DNA from 3 places in the Pseudarthrobacter sp. NIBRBAC000502770 genome. Region 3 is predicted to be linked to each of the others. Evidence: riboswitches for the same ligand, from Rfam matches in the RefSeq annotation. Region 3 holds a riboswitch; each other region holds the start of a gene.
What was found. Region 3 has a riboswitch for thiamine pyrophosphate ahead of thiC (phosphomethylpyrimidine synthase ThiC). Riboswitches for the same ligand answer to the same signal wherever they lie in the genome.
Positions count from the first base shown of each region.

Region 1: another riboswitch for thiamine pyrophosphate. It lies ahead of thiO (glycine oxidase ThiO); the one in region 3 lies ahead of thiC (phosphomethylpyrimidine synthase ThiC).
Region 2: another riboswitch for thiamine pyrophosphate. It lies ahead of NIBR502770_RS16470 (ECF transporter S component); the one in region 3 lies ahead of thiC (phosphomethylpyrimidine synthase ThiC).

Region 1 covers NZ_CP041198.1:2,336,600-2,340,497, reverse strand. Annotated here, with positions in the region: partial or broken gene NIBR502770_RS11170 (RNB domain-containing ribonuclease) at 1-937, opposite strand, end outside; gene thiE (thiamine phosphate synthase) at 977-1,717, opposite strand; TPP riboswitch at 1,745-1,863, shown strand; gene thiO (glycine oxidase ThiO) at 1,856-3,151, shown strand; gene thiS (sulfur carrier protein ThiS) at 3,148-3,384, shown strand; gene NIBR502770_RS11150 (thiazole synthase) at 3,389-3,898, shown strand, end outside.
Region 2 covers NZ_CP041198.1:3,440,195-3,444,092, forward strand. Annotated here, with positions in the region: gene NIBR502770_RS16465 (ABC transporter ATP-binding protein) at 1-1,481, opposite strand, end outside; gene NIBR502770_RS16470 (ECF transporter S component) at 1,481-2,104, opposite strand; TPP riboswitch at 2,172-2,312, opposite strand; gene NIBR502770_RS16475 (MFS transporter) at 2,542-3,898, opposite strand, start outside.
Region 3 covers NZ_CP041198.1:1,961,404-1,965,301, forward strand. Annotated here, with positions in the region: gene NIBR502770_RS09460 (VOC family protein) at 1-620, opposite strand, end outside; gene NIBR502770_RS09465 (amidohydrolase family protein) at 723-1,805, opposite strand; TPP riboswitch at 1,883-1,990, shown strand; gene thiC (phosphomethylpyrimidine synthase ThiC) at 1,986-3,812, shown strand; gene NIBR502770_RS09475 (alpha/beta fold hydrolase) at 3,809-3,898, opposite strand, start outside.

The sequences.
Region 1 (3,898 bases), 380 kb from region 3:
TGGCCAGCTGGCGCGGGTCGGTGGGATCGAGCGACCGCAGGTATTCGCCGTAGCTGACCTGCCCGTCCCACGGCCTGCCCAGCACTTCGGTCTGCAGCCGGAAGTGCCGCAGCGACCGCTCGTCAGGTGCGGGCATGGTGCGCAGGATGCCCACCTTGCCCTCAAGCATGAGCTGCGCGGCTGCCATTCCGGTCATCAACGAAATCTGCGCGTTCCAGTCCTCGACGGGAAGCTGCGGGACGGCGTCAATCCGGTAGCCGCCGTCCGGCAGCTGGACGATTTCCTGCTCGGGCATGTTCAGGCTGGCGCCCTCCCGTGCCCGTTCCAGCGCCACGCGTTTCAGCCCCACCTCGCGGAGCAGCCGGAGGACGGGTGGGGCGGTCCCGGCGTCGAGGTCGGCCTGGGCACCTTTGTAGCTGAGCTTGTCGCGGCTGCGGACCCGCGCCCGCCGGACGCCGACGGTAATCACGGACGCTTCGCCGTCGAGCGTGAAGTCCCAGACGAAAGCCGAGCACTCCTGGCCGGGCAGCAGGCTGCCGGCCCCCTCGCTGATCACCTCCGGATGCAGCGGGATCCGGCCGTCCGGAGCGTAGAACGTCTGTCCGCGGCGCCGGGTCTCGGCGTCCAGCGGCCCGCCCGGTGCAACGAATGCGGGGACGTCGGCGATGGCATACATGACGCGGTAGCCGGTGCCGTCCGGTTCGATGAAGACTGCCTGGTCCAGGTCCGTGGAGGACGCCGGATCGATAGTCACGAACTCGACGGCGGTCAGGTCGTAGGACGGCAGCTTCAGCGCCGCGACGGCGGCCCGGGCGTCTTCCACCGCGTCGGCAGGATACGGCCCGGGCAGCTCAAGTTCGGTCCGCAGCAGGCCCAGCGCCTCTTCCAAGGCGTTCCTGTGGTCACGGACGTTAGGGGCCAACCGATGATGCGACACAAAATTCAGCGTAGCGCCAAGTCCCGGGATTAAGCAGTCTCAGCCGTCCAGCGCGCCGAGGAGCGAGGCAGCGGCTGCCGCGGGGTCGGCGGCCTCGGTGATGGCGCGGACCACCACGATCCGGCGTGCACCGGCCGCCACCACCTCGCGGACGTTTCCGTGGTCGATGCCGCCGATGGCAAACCACGGCACCGGATCCCCGGCCTGCCCGGAGGCATCGGCGGCGTACTTCACCAGTTCAGGCCCGACGGCGGCCCTGCCGGGTTTGGTGGGTGTGGCCCATACCGGCCCAACGCAGAAGTAGTCCAGCCCGGACGGGCCGCCGGTTGCAGCGAGGGCGGCGTCGACCTGGCCCGTGGTGTGGCTGGAGAGGCCGATGGCGGCGTTGCCGTTGACCAGCGTGCGCGCCGCAGCCAGCGGAAGGTCCTTTTGGCCGATGTGGAACACCGGTGCCCCGGACAGCACGGCAATATCGGCGCGGTCATTGACGGCCCACAGCCGGCCATGGCGTACCGCGGTCTCCTTCAACGCCGCCAGGAGGTCCAGTTCCTCGGCGGCCTCGATGGTCTTGTCCCGCAGCTGGATGATGTCCACGCCGCCGGCAAACGCGGCGTCCACAAACTCCGCGAAGTCGCCGTGCGCAGTGCGTGCATCGGTGCACAGGTACAGGCGGGCCGCCTTCAGGGCGTCGTTGTGGCCGGCGTTGGCAACTTCGGCTATGCCGGCCGGGGCTGCTGGAGCGTGGGGGCCTGCGGGCAGGGAGGAAGCGGACACATTCATGCCTGCAAGCCTAGTTCCTCTAAACTGGCCTGGTACTGCGGGAGCCCGCGGCAGCTGTCACAAAGCGCCGGGCTGAGAGGGCGTCAGAGCCGACCGCTTGACCTGATCCGGTTAATGCCGGCGTAGGGAAGGAACCGTATGAGCACCCCCGTTGACCATCGTGCCGGGCCGTCCAGTGCCCCCCGTTCCTCGGTCCGCGCGGACGTCGCCGTCATCGGCGGCGGAGTGGTGGGCCATGGCATCGCCTGGGAGGCGCAGCGCTCCGGCCGCTCCGTGGCCCTGATCGATGACGCGCCCGGAAGCGGCGCCAGCTGGGCCGCCGCAGGAATGCTGGCCCCCGTCAGCGAACTGCACTACCAGGAGGAGGACCTCCTGGAACTGATGCTTGACGCTTCCTCCCGCTGGCCCGGTTTCGCCGCAGCCATCGCAGGAGCCACCTCCGGTTCCGGATACCTGACGACGCCGACACTCGCCGTGGGTGCCGACGCCGCGGACCGCCGCGCGCTGATGGACCTCCGCGCCGTACAGCAGGCCAACGGACTTGCCGTGGAACCACTCACCGTACGGGACGCCCGCAAACGCGAGCCACTCCTCAGCCCCGCGATAGCCTGCGCCCTTGACACGCCTGCGGACCACCAGGTCGATCCCCGCCGCCTGCTGGCTGCCCTCCGGCAGGCCCTCGCCGGTGCCGTCCGCGGGAAGCCTGGCCTGGCGGTGGCAGGGGCAGTGGAAGGGTATGCCGTGCCGGACCGGGCCGGCGGCCTGCTGTGGGAGGGCGGAAGCGTCGTCGGCGCCAGCCTGGCTGGCGGCGGCACCGTCCTGGCAACGGAAACGATCGTGGCCAACGGGCTGCAGGCAGGGGACCTGGGCGGCCTGCCCGACGGCCTCGACCTGCCCCTGCGCCCCGTACACGGAGACATCCTCCGCCTCGCCGTTCCGCAGCACCTCCAGCCCCTTGTGACGTCCACGGTGCGCGGGCTGGTGCACGGTGTCCCCGTCTATATCGTTCCCCGGCAGGACGGGACCGTGGTCATCGGAGCCACCCAGCGCGAGGACGCGCTGTCCGATGCCGTCAGCGCCGGGGGCGTCTATCAGCTGCTGCGCGATGCCCAGGCGCTGGTGCCCGCCGTCGCCGAACTGGAGCTGCTGGAGTGCACCGCAAGGGCCCGGCCCGGAACCCCCGACAACGCGCCGCTGCTGGGCCGCGTTCCGGCGACCCCCGGATCTGCAGGCGACAAGGCCGGGCACGTCCCCGGACTCATCATCGCCACCGGGTTCTTCCGGCACGGGGTGCTGCTCACTCCCGCTGCCGCAGCCATCTGCGCCGGGTTGCTGGACGGGCATGCCGACCCGCGCTGGGCGCCCTTCAGTCCGGAGCGGTTCTCGCGTCCGGCCGCCGCCCGCACAAACCACCACACCAAGGAGACAGTGTGAACATCACCCTGAACGGAAACACCCACACGGTGGCGGACGGCACCTCCATCACCACGCTCGTCAGCCAGGTCACCGGACGCCCGCTGGCACCGAACGGCCAGGCGACCGACGGCGGGAAGCTGGGGGTCGCCGTCGCCCATAATGCCCAGGTGGTGCCGCGGAGCCAATGGTTCGCCACGGCGCTCGCCGAGGGCGACGACATTGAACTTGTCACAGCAGTACAGGGAGGCTGACACCATGACCGAAACAGGCACCATCAACCCGGCCGGGAATCCCGGGGCCGCCGACGGCCTGGTGATTGACGGCGTCGCCCTTGGATCCCGGCTGATCATGGGCACCGGCGGGGCACCCAGCCTGGACGGCCTGGGCGCTGCACTCCTGGCATCCGGCACCGCCCTGACCACCGTGGCCATGCGCCGGTACTCCACTGCGGAGACCGGCTCGTTGTTCCAGCTGTTAGTGGACCACGGGATCCGGGTGCTGCCCAACACCGCAGGCTGCTTCACGGCCAGGGATGCCGTCCTGACGGCGGAGCTTGCGCGGGAGGCCCTGGAGACCGACTGGGTGAAGCTGGAAGTTATTGCCGATGAGCAGACCCTGCTGCCCGATGCTGTCGAACTGGTGGAAGCCACGGAGCAGCTGGTTAACCGGGGGTTCAAGGTCTTCGCCTACACCAACGATGACCCCGTACTGGCGTTGCGGCTGGAGAACCTTGGCGCCACCGCCGTCATGCCGCTCGGAGCCCCG
Region 2 (3,898 bases), 1.5 Mb from region 3:
TCCGCGTCATGGGTCACGGAAACCACCGCCGTACCCGCATCCAGAAGCTCGGACAGGAATGATGCGAGTTCGGCCCAGGTATTGGCATCCTGCCCGAACGTGGGCTCGTCCAGGATCAGCACCTGGGGGCTGGCGGCAAGGACGGTGGCCACGGAGAGGCGCCGCTTTTCCCCGCCGGAGAGCGTGTAGGGGTTGGCGTCCACCAGCTGGGTGAGCCGCAGGCGCTCCAGCAGTTCGTCCACCCTGTCCGCGCCGTGCCCCAGGTGCCGCGGGCCGAACTGCAGTTCGTCCAGTACCTTCCCGGTGACGAACTGGTGTTCCGGCTCCTGGAACACCGTGCCCACCCGCGAGATCAGCTGCTGGGCCTTCCACTTGTAGGGGTCGATGCCGGCGCCGCGGCTGAGGTCCAGCGTGGCTGAAACCTTCCCCGCCACGGGCTCCAGCAGACCGGCCAGGGTCAGGGCGAAGGTTGACTTGCCGGCACCGTTGGGACCGGTGATGGCCAGGGCCTGCCCGGCGCGGACCTGTGCAGCCACGTCCTCCTGGACCGGCACCGGCGAAATCTTCCGAAAGCCCTGCCGGCGGGCGCGTCCGCGGGACACGGCAAGCTGCTCAGCGGCCAACAACAGGTTCCCCGTTCCCGCGGCCGGGACGGCGGCGCGGGGACGGGTCGCGGGCACATACCCGGGCACCCACACGCCGGCAGCGGCCAGCATGGTCCTCGCCTCACTGAGCACACGGTCCGGCGGGCCGTCCAGGAGCACGGCGGGATCCGAGGCCGAGCCCGGCTGCAGGACAATGATCCGGTCCACCAGGTCCTTCCAGACGGAAACCCGGTGCTCCACCACCACAAGGGTGGCCCCGGTCTTGTCCAGGCAGCGGGCCACGGCGTCGCGGACCTCCAGGACGCCGTCCGGGTCGAGGTTGGCGGTGGGTTCGTCCAGCAGGATCAGGCCGGGACGCATCGCCAGGATGCCCGCCAGCGCCAGGCGCTGCTTTTGCCCGCCGGACAGGGCCGACGTCGGGTGGTCCAGCGGGAGGTGGGAGAGTCCGACGTCGGCAAGCGCCGCGTGCACCCGGGGCCAGATCGCGGCGCGGGGCACCGCGAGGTTTTCGGCGCCGAAGGCGACGTCGTCCCCCACCCGGGAGAGGACCACCTGCGTTTCGGGGTCCTGCTGCATCAGGCCGGCGCGGCCGCGCTGGGCGCGGGGCGCGGCTCCGTCCACCCGGAGCGAACCGGACTCGTCGGCGTCGCCTGATTCGCCGTCGTCGTCGATGTCTCCCAGGACGCCGGCCAGCGCGTGCAGCAGCGTGGACTTCCCTGCGCCGGAGGGGCCGAGCAGGAGCACCCGCTCCCCGGGGGCGATGTCCAGGTCAAGGCCGTGGACGGCGGGTTTGGCCCTGCCGGCATGCCGCCAGCCCCAGCCACGGGCGGTGACGGCGGCGGGGCGGACCGCGCCGGAGTCCTGGGAGGGTGCCATCAGGAGAAGACGGGCTCCGTTGCGGCCTTGCGGGACGCGAAGGAGCTCAGCACCCCGGTGCGTGCCAGGCCGCGGGTGGCAACCCAGGCCAGGGCACCCGCAAGGATGGCCCCGGAAATGGTGGTGAGGACAATGTAGGCCAGCTTGTCGGCGCCGGAGTAGGCGATGTTCCAGCCCCACGGTGCAAACGAATCGTTCAGGCCGCAGAAGAATCCGGCCGCGGCGCCTGCCAGCAGGGACACGGGCAGGTTGAACTTGCGGTAGACGAAGATTGCGAAGATGATTTCCGCGCCCAGGCCCTGGATGAAACCGGAGAACAGGACCGAGGCGCCGTACTGGGAACCCATCAGCAGTTCGCCGGTGGCGGCGACGGTCTCGCAGAACAGGGCGGCCCCGGGCTTGCGGATGATCAGCATTCCCAGCACGCCGGGAATCATCCAGCCCCCGGCGAGCAGGCCGGTCAGGGGTGGGTAGGCTGCGTTCATGGGGGCGGACAGGGCGGCGGCACCCTGGTCCCATGCCCAGAAAATAACGCCGCCCGCGATGGCCACCAGCGCGGCGACGACGATGTCCACGACGCGCCAGGACTTGCTGGTGGTCTTCTTGATTGCTGCAGTACTCATGTGGTCCTCCTGGGAAACAGGAGGGGAAAGTGGACCCGGCCGGCGGCCTGTGGCCGTGGAACCGCGACACTTTGAGAACTCGACTCCCTTGCGCCGGTACTAACCGGATCAGGTTCGAGGGTCTGCGGCTGTCCGCACTCTCAGCGCCCACCTGCGGTGCCCGGCTAATGCCAGGTTGTCCGACGGCGGCGCTCCCCTGTCGTTTTTAGTGTTGCTTTTGGTGTGGGTAACGCTTGTTGTTGTGCCCGGTTGGGCGTGGTCAAGTTTACACCTGGCCGGGCTGGATTGCGGGCTGCCGGCGCCAATCACCCGGATATGACCGGCCCCGGTCCCGGATGCGCCGCGCCCCGGCCGGAAAGCGGCCTTAACTGCCAATGGCAGCGGCACGGACCCAGGAAGGTTCGAGCCGCTGCCGCTGGCAGGCGGCTTGGAGGTTCTCAGGGAGAGAGCTCTTCGAGGACCCTGCCCTTGGTTTCGATGGCGAAGAAGATGGTGACGAGGCCGCCGACGAGGGCTACGGCTGCGAACACCGTGAAGACGAGGCTGATGCCGTAGTTGTCGACGATCCAACCGACCAGGATGGGTCCGATAGCGGAGCCTGCCCGGAGCCAGGCGCTGCCGAATCCAGTGCCGATGGCGCGGAGCCGGGTGGGGTAGAGCTCGGCGGAGTAGAGGTAGAGCGAGAAGGAGACGGTCTGCAGGATGGCGTACGCGATGCTGGCGAACACCACCACCTGGGTCGCGGATACGGCGCCGAGCGCGGTGAGGATGACAAGCGGGACGGTCGCGGTCAGGAACGCGACGGTGTACCAGCGTTTGCGGCCGACGCGGTCGATCAGGAGAGCGCAGAGGACCGATGCCACGACGCCGGCGGCGGAGGTGACCCAGCCGTACGCGAGGCTGGTTTGCAGGGGCAGGTTGAATGTTTGCTTGTAGAGCGTCGGCAGCCAGGTGACCAGGCCGTTGTTGACCATGTAGACGCAGATCCAGAGCATCCAGATCATGAAGGTGCGCTTCTTGTAGATCCCGGAGAACAGTTCGCGCCAATCAGTGCGGGCCGTGGCTTTCGGGTCAACAGGACGCACCACGGGCTCAGAAAGGGTGTGCCCTGCCGCGACCGCTTCCTTTTCGAGCATGGCAACGACGGTTTCGGCTTTGTGGACGTGGCCCCGGGAGGCGAGCCAGCGCGGTGATTCGGGCATCAGCCAACGCATCGGGATGGTGAGAAGGGCCGGGACGATGCCAACGATGAACATGGCCTTCCAGCCCACCACCGGGACCAGGAAGTATCCGGCGATGCCTGCGAACATCAGGCCGACGGGGAAGATCACCTCGTAGAGGAGGAAGAAGCGGCCGCGCTTCTTGGCGCCCACGAATTCGTTGATATAGGCACTGGCGACCGGCACTTCACCGCCGGTGCCGATGCCTTGGATAAATCGGAAGATGATCATGGACGTGGCGCCCCACGCGAAAAGGCATGCGATGTCCATGGAGACGAAGAGCAGGATCGTAAAGAGCAGGACCGGAAGGCGGCCGATTCTTTCGGCGAGTTGGCCAAAGAAGAGGGATCCGAAGATCTGGCCGACGTAGCCGGCGGAGAGGATCATTCCAATTTCCCCGGCGGTGAGGTGCCATTCGGAGGACAATTGGGGCATCGCGAAGGCGATGGCCAGGACGGTGTACGCGTCGAAGAACGTGGCCGACCCGATGACAACGCGAATCAGGGTCAGCCGTCGGGTGAGCGGGAGCCGTTCGAGTCGGGCTACAAGCTCTGAGTTGATCCTGGCGGCGCTG
Region 3 (3,898 bases):
CAGCCTGCGGTCTTTTCGAACCCCAGAGTGCCCACGTAGAAATCCCGGGCGGTCTGCACATCGCCAACCTGGAGGTGGACGTGTCCCACGCCGGCGGCCGTTTGCCGCTGTCCCTCCAGGGACTCTTCGGTGAGGTACTGCTCGAGGTAGCGCTGCGGCGGGAGCGCCAGGCTGTCCATCACCACGTCCGTCCCGTTCCAGGACCAGTTGCTGCGGGGACGGTCCCAGTACAGTTCGATGCCGTTGCCCTCGGGGTCGGTGAAGTAGAAGGCTTCGCTGACCAGGTGGTCGGCGCTGCCGGTGAAGGCCCGCGGCTCGTACTGTGCGGCAGTGGCGACGGTGGCGGCGAGGGAAGCCTGGTCCTCGAAAAGGAGCGCGGTATGGAACAGGCCCGCCTCTCCCCTGCCGGGAAGGTGCAGTCCGGGAGCCGGCGCAAGGTGGACCAACGGCCGGCCCAGGCGGCCAAGGTAGAGCCCGCCGTCCTGTTCGGCGACCACCTCAAGGCCGAGTGCGCGCTGGTAGTAGTCGGTCATGACCTTCATGTCGCCCACCTTGAGCATCACGGTGCCCATGGCGAGGTCGGCAGGAAGAAGATCCTGGCTGCTGGCTGATCCGGTCATTGAAGGCTCCTAGCATTGGCGGCCGTCCCATTGGCGGCCTCTCACACATTAAAATTACTTGAAGCTTCAATTTATTCCAAGTCCTCCGTGAGCCGTTTTTCGTCAGCGAATAATCCGCCCGCCCAGCACCACGTGCTCCAGGGCCGTAATGGTCTCCGGTGCCGCCCGCGGGTCTTCCCGGCATACAACGACGTCGGCGCGGGCACCCTCCTCCATCCCGTCCGCTCCCAGCCACGCACGGGCTGCCCAGCAGGCGGCGTCCAGGGCCGCCTCCATGGGCAGGCCGGCGCCGTGCAGGGCGAGGATTTCGTCCGTGATCCTGCCGTGCCGTATCACGCTGCCGGCATCGGTACCGGCAAAGATGCGTACACCCGCGGCATGGGCTTGCGCCACCCGCTCCATCCTGCCTTCCCAGAGGACGCGCATGTGGGCGGCATAACGCGGGAACTTGGGCTCCGCCTGCGCAGCAATGTCGGGGAAGGTGGCGATATTGATGAGCGTGGGCACGATCGGTACGCCCTGCTCCACGAACCGGGGCACGTGGCGGGGAAGGAGCCCGGTAGCGTGCTCGACGCAGTCGATGCCCGCGTCCAGCACCTGGTCCAGGGTGTCTTCAGCGAAGCAGTGCGCTGTTACCCGGGCACCTTCGTCGTGTGCCGCCTGGACGGCATCGCGTACGACGGCGGCAGGAAAGGACGGCGACAGGTCGCCGGCGCTCCGGTCAATCCAGTCCCCCACGAGCTTGACCCAGCCGTCGCCGTCGCGCGCCTGCTTCCGGACGGCCTCCACGAGGCCCTCGGGTTCCACTTCCTCGGCGAAGCCCCGCAGGTAGCGGCGCGTCCGGGCAATATGGCGCCCGGCCCGGATCAGCACCGGGAAGTCCACTCCGCCCTGCATCCAGCGGGTATCTGCCGGCGAGCCCGCGTCCCGGACCAGCAGGGTTCCCGCGCTAAGGTCCGCCTCCGCCTGGTCCCTGGCCGCCGCGGGCTCGACCGGACCAGTGGCCCCAAGCCCAATGTGGCAGTGGGCGTCCACGAAGCCCGGCAGCACCCAGCCATCCAAAACCCGGTCCGGAGCAGCCGCCGGCCGGCTGAACGTAAGCCTGCCGTCCACGGACCAGAGCCCGTGCCGCACCGTGTCCGGTGCGGTCAGGACGGGGCCGGGGAAGTTGATGATGCCTGCCATGGGGCTCCTTTCGATGCCCGGCCAGGCTAGCACCGCAATTATGACAAGGCCGCTCCAGGCGCCTGTGGTAGCTTCGTTCCTGACCACACGGGTGCCCTTGCAGGGGCTGAGATCGGGCTGACGCAGCCTGCGACCGTTGAACCTGTCCGGGTAATGCCGGCGAAGGAAGTGAGTATTCCCTTGAGTACGCAAAACACCCAGTTGAACCCTGCCCTCCAGCCGTCTGACAGGGTGCCCGGCGGCGCGTCCATGCCGCCGGAAACCCAGTCGTTGAAGTCGCATTCCCTCGCCTACCTCGGGGATGAGGCGTCCGGGATCCGGGTACCGGTGACGGAAATTGCCCTTGAGCCGTCCCCCAACGGCCAGCCGAACGCACCGTTCCGGACGTACCGGACGGCGGGGCCGGGAAGCGACCCCGTCCGCGGCCTGGACCCTTTCCGCGCGGAGTGGATCGTGGCGCGCGGAGACACCGAGGCCTACAGCGGCAGGGAACGCAACCTGCTGGACGACGGCCGCTCGGCCGTCCGCCGCGGCGCCGCCTCCGCGGAGTGGAAGGGCGCGCAGCCCGTGCCCCGCCGCGCCGTCGACGGCCGGACGGTGACGCAGATGCACTATGCCCGGCAGGGCGTCATCACGCAGGAAATGCGGTTCGTGGCGCTGCGCGAGAACTGCGATGTGGAATTGGTGCGCAGCGAAGTGGCTGCCGGCCGCGCCATCATTCCCAACAACATCAACCATCCGGAATCCGAGCCCATGATCATCGGCAAGGCCTTCCTGGTGAAGATCAACGCGAACATCGGCAACTCGGCCGTGACGAGTTCGATCGCCGAGGAAGTGGACAAGCTGCAGTGGGCAACCCAGTGGGGCGCGGACACCGTCATGGACTTGTCCACCGGCGATGACATCCACACCACGCGGGAGTGGATCATCCGCAACTCCCCGGTGCCCATTGGAACCGTCCCCATCTACCAGGCCTTGGAAAAGGTCAACGGTGAGGCCAACGCCCTGACCTGGGAAATCTTCCGGGACACCGTGATCGAACAGTGCGAACAGGGTGTGGACTACATGACCATCCACGCGGGCGTGCTGCTCCGCTATGTCCCGCTCACCGCCAACCGCGTCACCGGCATTGTCTCGCGGGGCGGCTCCATCATGGCGGGCTGGTGCCTGGCCCACCACCAGGAGAACTTCCTGTACACGCACTTCGACGAGCTGTGCGAAATCTTCGCCAAATACGACGTCGCCTTCTCGCTGGGCGACGGCCTCCGCCCCGGTTCGACGGCGGACGCCAACGACGCCGCGCAGTTCGCTGAGCTGGACACCCTCGCCGAACTGACGCAGCGGGCCTGGGAGTACGACGTGCAGGTGATGGTGGAGGGGCCGGGCCACGTTCCCTTCCACCTGGTCCGCGAGAACGTGGAGCGGCAGCAGGAGCTGTGCAAGGGTGCGCCCTTCTATACCCTGGGGCCCCTGGTGACGGATGTGGCGCCCGGGTATGACCACATCACCTCGGCCATTGGCGCCACCGAGATCGCCCGGTACGGCACAGCCATGCTCTGCTACGTCACGCCGAAGGAACACCTGGGCCTGCCCAACAAGGACGACGTGAAAACGGGCGTGATCACGTACAAGATCGCAGCGCACGCCGCGGACCTGGCCAAGGGCCACCCCGGGGCGCATGAGCGCGATGACGCCCTGTCCAAGGCGAGATTCGAATTCCGCTGGCGGGACCAGTTCGCGCTGTCCCTGGACCCCGTGACCGCGGAGTCGTTCCACGATGAGACGCTACCGGCCGAACCGGCCAAGACGGCGCACTTTTGCTCCATGTGCGGTCCGAAGTTCTGCTCCATGCGGATCAGCCAGGACATCCGGGACGAATATGGCTCAGCGGACACGCAGGCGGCGCTGGCGGACCTGGCCTCCGGCATGCGGGGGAAGAACGAGGAGTTCCTGGCAGCCGGCGGCAAGGTCTACCTGCCGGAGCTGCGGGTCCCCGCTGACGGCTAGGACGCCCGGGCTGGCTGGCTCCTGCCGACCCCGCTGATGAACTGGCGGATGGCCCGGTCCCCGTCCCGGGAGTCCTGGGGCCGGTG